DNA from 2 places in the Kitasatospora sp. NPDC056731 genome. Region 2 is predicted to be linked to the other one. Evidence: riboswitches for the same ligand, from Rfam matches in the RefSeq annotation. Region 2 holds a riboswitch; the other holds the start of a gene.
What was found. A riboswitch is a leader RNA that binds a small molecule or an ion and turns the genes downstream of it on or off. The one in region 2 is predicted to bind cobalamin.

Region 1 (4,339 bases), on a different contig from region 2:
CAGCTCGCCCCGCTTGTCGACCTCTTCCAGGTCTCCCGCCCAGCGGGCGATCCGGACGGCGTCCACCAGCATCCGGCGGGCCAGCGGCGCCAGCTCGGCCGGCGCGGGGAAGCCCTCCGGTACGGGAACCCTCCCCCGACCGGGCGCCGCAGCGGGCCCTCGTCGGCGGGGTACCCCGGCCCCGCCCGGCTTGCCGGCGGCGGGCCGGTGGGCCGTACCGGGGAGACGGGTCACCGTCGCACCAGTACCGATCGTCGGAGGGAGCGGGGCATCACGGTCGCGCGGATTCCGAGACGTCACGTCGAGCAGTCTTCCCCTTGTACCGGCCTTCTGTCACATCCGGTTGGCTGTACGGACGGGCGGCCGTCGACGGCGCCTCCCCAAGATCGGGCAACAATCGGGCAACAGAGGCAAACCGCCTGGCCGGAAACAGGTGGCGGGGGCATGCCATCCCGGCTCAACCCTTGCGGCGGCGGTCGCGCTACCCGCCCGACCGGTCACACTCCGTGGCTGACGGGTGAGGTCCGGGTTTCGTACAGAGGCCCTGTCGGTGTGACTTCTCGTGCGGGGGGGCTGGGTTCAGAGAAGGGGGGTGAGCCAGCGGCGGAGGAGTTCGGTGTAGTGGGTGGGGGCGGAGTTCCAGAGGGTGGTGTGGTCGGCGCCCGGGAAAGGCCGGAGGCTGACCACGCCGGGGCGGGCGGCGGCGAGGCGCTCGGCGGCGCGGAACGGGGCGACCTGATCGTCGGGGCTGTGCAGGAGGAGGGTGGGGACGCGCAGGTCGGCACCCTCGGCGATGCGGCTGAAGTCGGCGAGGTCGACGCCGGTGCGGCCCTCGGCCGCGAGGGCGCCGAGCTCGGCGGCGGCGCCGGTGTAGCCGGCCCGGGCGGCGCCGCGGCGGGCGGTGGCGGGCAGGTCGAGGACCGGCGAGTCCAGGACGAGACCGCTGATGGCATGGGCCCAGGCGGAGCGGGAGGCCGTCTGGAGGGCCATGGTGGCGCCGAGGGACCAGCCGTACAGGATGACCCGGCCGGCGCCGCTGTCGAGGGCGAGCCGGACCGCCGACTCGACGTCGCGCCACTCGGTCTCGCCGAAGTGGCCGAGCCCGTCCGGCGAGGCGGGGGCGCCCTGGTCGCCCCGGTAGGTGACGGCGAGGGCGGGCAGGGCGAGGCGGTCGAGCACGGGGAGGACCGGGAGGGTCTGCTGCCGGTCGGCGCCGGGGCCGTGGACGAGGATCACCCAGGTGCCGCGTTTGCCGTCGAGGCGCCAGGCGGGGAGGGCGCCGAGTTCGCCGTCGGCGGCGGTGTCGGTGAAGGGGAGGCCGAGCGCCTCCGTGGGGTCGCCGAGGTGGACGCGGGGGGTGAAGCGGACCTCGGTGCCGGGAGTGAGGGTGCCCCGGTCGGCGCGGACGAGGCGGCGGGTGACACCGTTCTCGTCGCTGTGCAGGACGTCCTCGACGACGGCGTGGCCGTGGTCGTCCCACTCCACGGCCCAGCGGCCGGGGCGCAGGCTCTCGGGGCGGCGGTTGAAGGTGATCCGGCCCGCGGCGAGGCTCCGCACCAGGACGGGGCCCGACTCCCGGACGGCGCTCGCCGGGTGGACCAGCCGTTCGGAGGCCCGACGGCCGATCACCAGGACGGCGGCCCCGGCGCCGACGACGGCGGCCGCCACGACGGCCGCGGTTCCCCAACGCATATCGCTCCCCGCTCTGCTGGTCTTGGCTGGTCTTGGACCGGACGGTGTCCGGGCGGTGTCCGGGCGCTGCTCGGACGGTGTTCGGGCACCAGTTCACCGGGGGGCCGCGCGGGCGGCCACCGGGCTGGGCCGTCCGGGTCACGGCGGGGCGTCGGGCGGGGCGGGCCTCGGGCGGGCGGGGCGTCGGGCGGGGCGGGCGAGAACGGCACCGGCGACGGGGCTCCGAGGTGTGACCAACCCCTCCGTGACCTCGGTTGACTCCCGGTTCGGCCGCGTGATGGGATCCTGGGGCCAAACGGAGGCATGCAGAGGAAGCCGGTGCGAGTCCGGCGCGGTCCCGCCACTGTCACCGGGGAGCACGCTCGGAACATTGCCACGGCGGACCGTCAGAAGCCGCTGGAAGGCCCGGGGGTGCGTCCGACCCGGAAGCCAGGAGACTCTCGCCCCCGGTACGTCGATCCAGGGCGCGGACCCTGAGTGAGGACACGCACGCGATGCAGGCTGCCCCGACCCGCCGGACCCCACGCGGCCTTCCGCCGAACCCGCCGTGCGCCCGCTGACCCGCGCCGCCGCGTTCGCGCTCGGCGCCGCCGCGGGCTTCGCCGCGGACGCCCGCTTCGCCGACCCCCGGCGCGGCCACCCGGTGGCCGTGTTCGGCGGCGCGGCGACCCGGCTGGAGCGGCGGGTGTGGCAGGACGACCGGGTGGCCGGCGCCGGGTACACGGCGCTGTGCGTGGGCGCGGTCGCGGCCGGCGCGGTGGCCCTGGACCGTACGGTGGGCCGGCGTCCGCTGGGCCGGGCCGCGCTGGCGGCCGCCGCTACCTGGACGGTGCTGGGCGGCACCTCGCTGACCCGGGAGGCGCGCACCATCGGCCGGTCGCTGGCCACGGGCGACCTGACGGCCGCGCGGGAACGGCTGCCGCACCTGTGCGGGCGGGATCCGAGCACGCTGGACGGGCCGCAGATCGCCCGCGCGGTGGTCGAGTCGGTCGCCGAGAACACGGCGGACGCCGTGGTGAACGCGCTGGTCTGGGGCACGCTGGCGGGCACGCCGGGGCTGCTGGCGTTCCGCGCGGTGAACACGCTGGACGCGATGGTCGGCCACCGCTCGCCGCGGTACGCCCGGTTCGGCTGGGCCTCGGCCCGGCTGGACGACGTGGCGGGCTGGCCGGGCGCCCGGCTGACGGCGCTGCTCACGGTGGCCGCCGCGCCGCAGCCGAAAACGGCCTGGCGGGTCTGGCGGCGGGACGGTTCGGCGCACCCGAGCCCGAACGCGGGCCAGGCGGAGGCGGCCTTCGCGGGCGCGGTGGGCGTCCGGCTGGGCGGGACCCTCCAGTACGGGGAGCGGGTGGAGCACCGGCCGGTGCTGGGCGCGGAGTTGCGCCCGGTGACGGTGGACGACATCGAGCGGGCCTGCGTGCTCTCCCGGCGGGTGGGCGCGCTGGCCCTGGGTACGACGGTCGCGGGGCACGTCGCGCTGCGCTTGCTGATGACACGGTGGAGGGGAAGGGCATGAGCAACGCACTGCTGGTCGCCGGGACGACCTCGGACGCGGGCAAGAGCGTGGTGACCGCGGGCATCTGCCGCTGGCTGGCCCGGCAGGGGGTGCGGGTCGCGCCGTTCAAGGCGCAGAACATGTCGCTGAACTCCTTCGTCACCGCCGACGGCGCCGAGATCGGCCGGGCGCAGGCGATGCAGGCGCAGGCGGCCCGGGTGGAGCCGGAGGCGGCGATGAACCCGGTGCTGCTGAAGCCGGGCGCGGACGGCCGCAGCCAGGTGGTGCTGCTGGGCCGGCCGGTCGCCGAGGTGGGCGCGCTGGACTACCGCGAGCGCAAGCCCGTCCTGCTGGAACGGTCGCTGGAGTGCCTGGCGGATCTGCGCCGCCGCTACGAGGTGGTGGTCTGCGAGGGCGCCGGTTCGCCCGCCGAGATCAACCTGCGGGACCGGGACATCGCCAACATGGGCCTGGCGACGGCCGCCGGGCTGCCGGTGGTGGTGGTCGGGGACATCGACCGCGGCGGCGTCTTCGCGGCGATGTACGGGACGCTGGCGCTGCTGTCGGCGCAGGACCAGCGGCACGTGGCGGGCTGGTTCGTCAACAAGTTCCGCGGCGACGCGCGGCTGCTGGCGCCCGGCCTGGAGATGCTGCACGGGCTGACCGGCCGTCCGGTGCTCGGCACCCTGCCGATGCTGCCGGGCCTGTGGCTGGACGCCGAGGACTCGCTGGACCTGTCCACGGTGGTGGACCGGGTCGACGGCCGCGGCCCGCTCGGGGCGGACGTGCTGCGGGTGGCCGTGGTGCGCTTCCCCCGGCTGTCGAACTTCACCGACCTGGACGCGCTGGCGCAGGAGCCCGGCGTGCTGGTGCGCTGGGTGACCCGGCCGGAGGAACTGGCCGACGCCGACCTGGTGGTGCTGCCCGGCACCCGGGCCACCGTGGCCGACCTGGCCTGGCTGCGCGAACGCGGCCTGGAGCCGGCGCTGAAGGCGCGGACGGCGGCCGGGCTGCCGGTCCTCGGGGTGTGCGGCGGCTACCAGATGCTGGCGCGCGGGATCGAGGACGAGGTGGAGTCCGGGGCCGGCTCGGTCGAGGGCCTGGGCCTGCTGCCGACGCACGTGCGGTTCGGCGCCGAGAAGGTGCTGGCGC
Region 2 (4,339 bases):
AGTGCCGCCGCGTCCGAGCCCGCGCCGGGCTCGGTGAGGCAGTAGCTGGCGGGGGTCGCCATGGCGCTGAGGCCCGGCAGCCACCGGGCGCGCTGGGCGTCGTCGCCGTAGCGGTCGATCATCCAGGCGACCATGTTGTGGATGGACAGGTAGGCGGCGATGGACGGGCAGCCGGTGGCCAGCGCCTCGAACACGAGGACGCCGTCGGCGCGGGTGAGCCCGGAGCCGCCGGACTCCTCGCGGACGTAGACACCGGCCAGGCCGACGTCCGCCGCCTTGCGCAGCACGTCCACCGGGAAGTGCTTGGCCTGGTCCCACGCGACCGCGTTCGGCGCCAGGTGTTCGCGGGCGAAGGCCCGGGTGGTCGCCGCGATGGCGAGCTGGTCCTCTGTGAGGTCGTGCACGGCGCCCTCAGCCCATCGTCGGGATGGTGAAGCTCGCGCCCTCCTTGACCCCGGAGGGCCAGCGCGAGGTGACGGTGCGGGTGCGAGTGTAGAAGCGGATCGAGTCCGGCCCGTGCTGGTTGAGGTCGCCGAACCCGGAGCGCTTCCAGCCGCCGAAGGTGTGGTACGCGACCGGCACGGGGATCGGCACGTTGACGCCGACCATGCCGGTGTTCACCCGGCGGGCGAAGTCCCGTGCCGTGTCGCCGTCCCGGGTGTAGATGGCCACGCCGTTGCCGAACTCGTGCTCGCCGGGCAGGCGCAGCGCCTCCTCGTAGTCGGCGGCGCGGAGCACGGTCAGGACGGGGCCGAAGATCTCCTCCCGGTAGATCCGCATGTCGGGCGTGACGCGGTCGAACAGCGAGGCGCCGAGGAAGTAGCCGTCCTCGTGCCCCTCCAGCCGGAAGTCCCGCCCGTCGACGACGAGTTCGGCGCCCTCCTCGACCCCGAGGTCCAGGTAGCCGCGGACCCGCTCCAGCGCGTCGGCGCCGACCAGCGGGCCGAAGTCCGCCGCCGGGTCGTCCGAGCGCCCGACCTTCAGCGCGGCGATCCGCTCGACCAGTTTGGCCACCAGGGCGTCGGCGGTCTCCTCCCCCACCGGGACGGCCACCGAGATCGCCATGCAGCGCTCGCCGGCCGAGCCGTAGCCGGCGCCGATCAGCGCGTCCGCGGCCTGGTCGAGGTCGGCGTCCGGCATCACGACCAGGTGGTTCTTGGCGCCGCCGAAGCACTGCGCCCGCTTCCCGTGCGCGGCGGCGGTGGCGTACACGTACTGGGCGATCGGCGTGGAGCCGACGAACCCGACCGCCTGCACCCGAGTGTCCTCCAGCAGGGTGTCCACGGCCTCCTTGCCGCCGTTGACCACGTTCAGCACGCCCGGCGGCAGCCCGGCCTCCAGGAACAGCTCGGCCAGGCGCAGCGGCACCGAGGGGTCGCGCTCCGAGGGCTTGAGGACGAAGGCGTTGCCGCAGGCGATGGCGGGTGCGGCCTTCCAGAGCGGGATCATCGCGGGGAAGTTGAACGGCGTGATGCCCGCGACCACGCCGAGCGGCTGGCGCATCGAGTACACGTCGATGCCGGTGCCCGCGTTGTCGCTGAACTCGCCCTTCAGCAGGTGCGGGATGCCGGCGGCAAACTCCACGACCTCCAGGCCGCGTTGGATGTCCCCGTGGGCATCGGCCACGGTCTTGCCGTGCTCGGCGGACAGCAGCCGGGCCAGCTCCTCCTTCTCCTGCTCGACGAGTTGGAGGAAGCGCAGCAGGACGCGGGCGCGCCGCTGCGGGTTCCACGCGGCCCATGCGGGCTGGGCCTGCGCGGCATCGGCGATCACCGCCTCGACCTCGGCCCGGCTCGCCAGCGGCACCCGGGCCTGCACCCGGCCGGTGTTGGGGTCGTACACGTCGCCGAAGCGACCGGAGGTGCCGGCGGTGGGCTTGCCGGCGACGAAGTGGGTCAGTTCTCGGACCATCGGGTTCCTTCTCTCGACAGGGGTGGGGAGAGGAGGAGGATCGGAGGCCGCCGCCGGTCGGCGGGCACACGGTGGTGCGCCCCGCGACACGGGCGTACGGCGGCAGAACGGAACGTCAGGGCGTCGGGGCCCCGGCGGCCGTGGGCACGGGACAACCAGGAGCAGCAGTGGAGCGGGAGCAGCCCGGAGTCATGCGTGTCGTCTCCATCCTCGTGGAAAACACGGAAACACCCGCGGCCGGTATCCTGACTCCCGGATCACCGCACGCCCCCAGGCCTTCCCGGCTGGCTGCCAGTGGCCTTCGTCTGCGAGGACGAACTCCCCGGTCACAGTGGCGGGACCGTGCCGGACTCACACCGGCTTCCCTGACACCGCGGACCTGCCGTCGACCATATAGTTGGACGTCCTAGTAAGTCCAGAGGCCCGCACGCGCGTTGCGCCATCGGCTTTCCACCGCGCCGAGCGGCACGTGACCGGACGGTGTCCGCGATCAGGCACCCGGCAGCGCGGGGCCACGAGCCCGTAAAGTTAGCTGAGGCACACCTAAGCAACACAGGCCGAGCCCATCTTCGCCATACCGGCGCGGGCGGGCCTCGGCCGCCGACCGCTGTCGGCGCCGGAGGCGTGCCGGCCGGGAGTGTGCCTTCCGGGAGTGTCGGGACAGGGAGAACGATGTGAGGGTCGGTCGGGACGCCAGGCGTCCGCACGGGGAGCTGGTCGCGGACGTGCTGGCGGTGTTGTGGGCGGCCGGCGAGCCGCTGACCGCCCAGCAGGTCAAGGAGGCGCTGGACCACGGGCTGGCCCGCACCACCGTGACGACGATCCTCACCCGCCTGCACGAGAAGGGGACCCTGGTCCGCAGCCGCCCCGCGCGGTCCTTCGCCTACGCCCCGGTGGAGGACGCCGCCGGACTGGCGGCCGGGCGCATGCGCCGGGAGTTGGAGAAGGAACCGCAGCGGGACCTCGTGCTGAAGCGGTTCGTCTCCTCCCTGTCCGAGGACGACGAGGACGTCCTGCGCCGCCTGCTCCTCGATGCCCAGACCGAGGCCGCGACCACGACCGCGACGAACTCCGGCAGGCCCGGGCCCGAGGACGACGCATGGGCCTGATCCTGACGATCGTCGCCCTGGCTCTGCTGCTCCCCTGGGCCGCGGCGCCCGCCGCACGCCGCTTGGCCCTGCTGCTCCCTCCGCGCGAGGCCTCGCTCGCGCTCACGGGCGCGGCCGTCCTGCTGGCGGGCGGCACCGTCGCGGCACTCGCCGGGCTGTTCCACGTCCCGTTCCTGGCAGGCCTGGAGCACCTGCCGCTGTCCGGCGTCGTCGCCCGGTGGCCGGCCGTGGTGCCGGTGTCCTGCGCTGCCGGGGCCGCGCTGGCCGTCCAGGCCGTACGGCTGACGCTGCGGTGGCGCGGGCACCGCGTGCTCCTCGCCCGTGCCTGGGGCCTGACCGCTGACGCGACGAGCGACGGCGACCTGCTCGTGGTCGCGGGCAAGGACGCCGAGGCCTTCGCCCTGCCCGGCCACCGGGGGCGCCCCGGCCGCGTCGTCGTCTCGGCCGGCATGCTGAGCGCGCTGGGCCCGGCGGAGCGCGCGGTGCTCCTCGCCCACGAGCGCGCCCACCTGCGCGGGCGCCACCACCTGCTGTCCGCCGCCGTCGACCTCGCCGCCGCCGTACACCCGGCGTTGGCCCGGCTGCGGGCCGACCTCGACTACCACCTGGAACGCTGGGCCGACGAGCAGGCCGCCGCCGCGGTCGCCGACCGGCGCACCGCCGCGACCGCCATCGCCCGGGCGGCCCTGGCCGGATCGCCGTCCGCCCGCCGAACCGCCGGGCCCCTGCTGTCCGTGAACACCGGCCCCGTGCCCCAGCGCGTCCAGGCCCTCCTGGGCCCCGCGCCCGCCCGCCCGACCGGCCGCAGGGCGCGGGCCGCCGTCGCCCTGGTCGCCGCCGTCACGGTCGCGGCCCTGCTCAGCGCGGCCTTGGCCTACGGGCTGCACGAGTACGTCGAGTACGCGGCCCGGACCTTGAGGGCTCACGGCACGGTCTGACGACATCGATGTAGACCAACCGTGCGGGTCCGGGTATGGTGAGGCTCGGCTTACCCGTGCGGGCCTTGGCGCAGCCGCCCGCCCTCCGGCGATCAGCGGCCGCGTTCACTCCGGCCTCCGGGCTCGGCATCCCCGCGCGGGTGCCGCCACCATGGCCCCGGCCCGAGAACACGGCGGCCACCGGACGATGGGACCTGGCGTGTACGACGGGAGGACGGGCTCGACGAGCCCCTTCGAACAGACCGTCTACCTCCTGTCGACGGCCGGCAGGGCGGTCGACCGGCTGCTGGCCGACCGGCTCGACGCGAGGGGAATGGGCCCGGCCCATCAGGCGCTGCTGTCCGCACTCGCCCAGCTGGGGCCGCACGGGCGCCGCGACCT

Region 1: another riboswitch for cobalamin. It lies ahead of AB0R04_RS07540 (cobalamin biosynthesis protein); the one in region 2 lies ahead of AB0R04_RS26395 (CoA-acylating methylmalonate-semialdehyde dehydrogenase).

Annotation. Positions count from the first base shown of each region.
Region 1 covers NZ_JBFBNR010000005.1:205,657-209,995, reverse strand. Annotated here, with positions in the region: gene AB0R04_RS07550 (hypothetical protein) at 1-234, opposite strand, end outside; gene AB0R04_RS07545 (alpha/beta hydrolase) at 580-1,692, opposite strand; cobalamin riboswitch at 2,000-2,132, shown strand; gene AB0R04_RS07540 (cobalamin biosynthesis protein) at 2,240-3,208, shown strand; gene AB0R04_RS07535 (cobyric acid synthase) at 3,205-4,339, shown strand, end outside.
Region 2 covers NZ_JBFBNR010000028.1:94,536-98,874, forward strand. Annotated here, with positions in the region: gene AB0R04_RS26390 (acyl-CoA dehydrogenase family protein) at 1-404, opposite strand, end outside; gene AB0R04_RS26395 (CoA-acylating methylmalonate-semialdehyde dehydrogenase) at 412-1,911, opposite strand; cobalamin riboswitch at 2,129-2,320, opposite strand; gene AB0R04_RS26400 (BlaI/MecI/CopY family transcriptional regulator) at 2,586-3,020, shown strand; gene AB0R04_RS26405 (M56 family metallopeptidase) at 3,011-3,958, shown strand; gene AB0R04_RS26410 (MarR family winged helix-turn-helix transcriptional regulator) at 4,158-4,339, shown strand, end outside.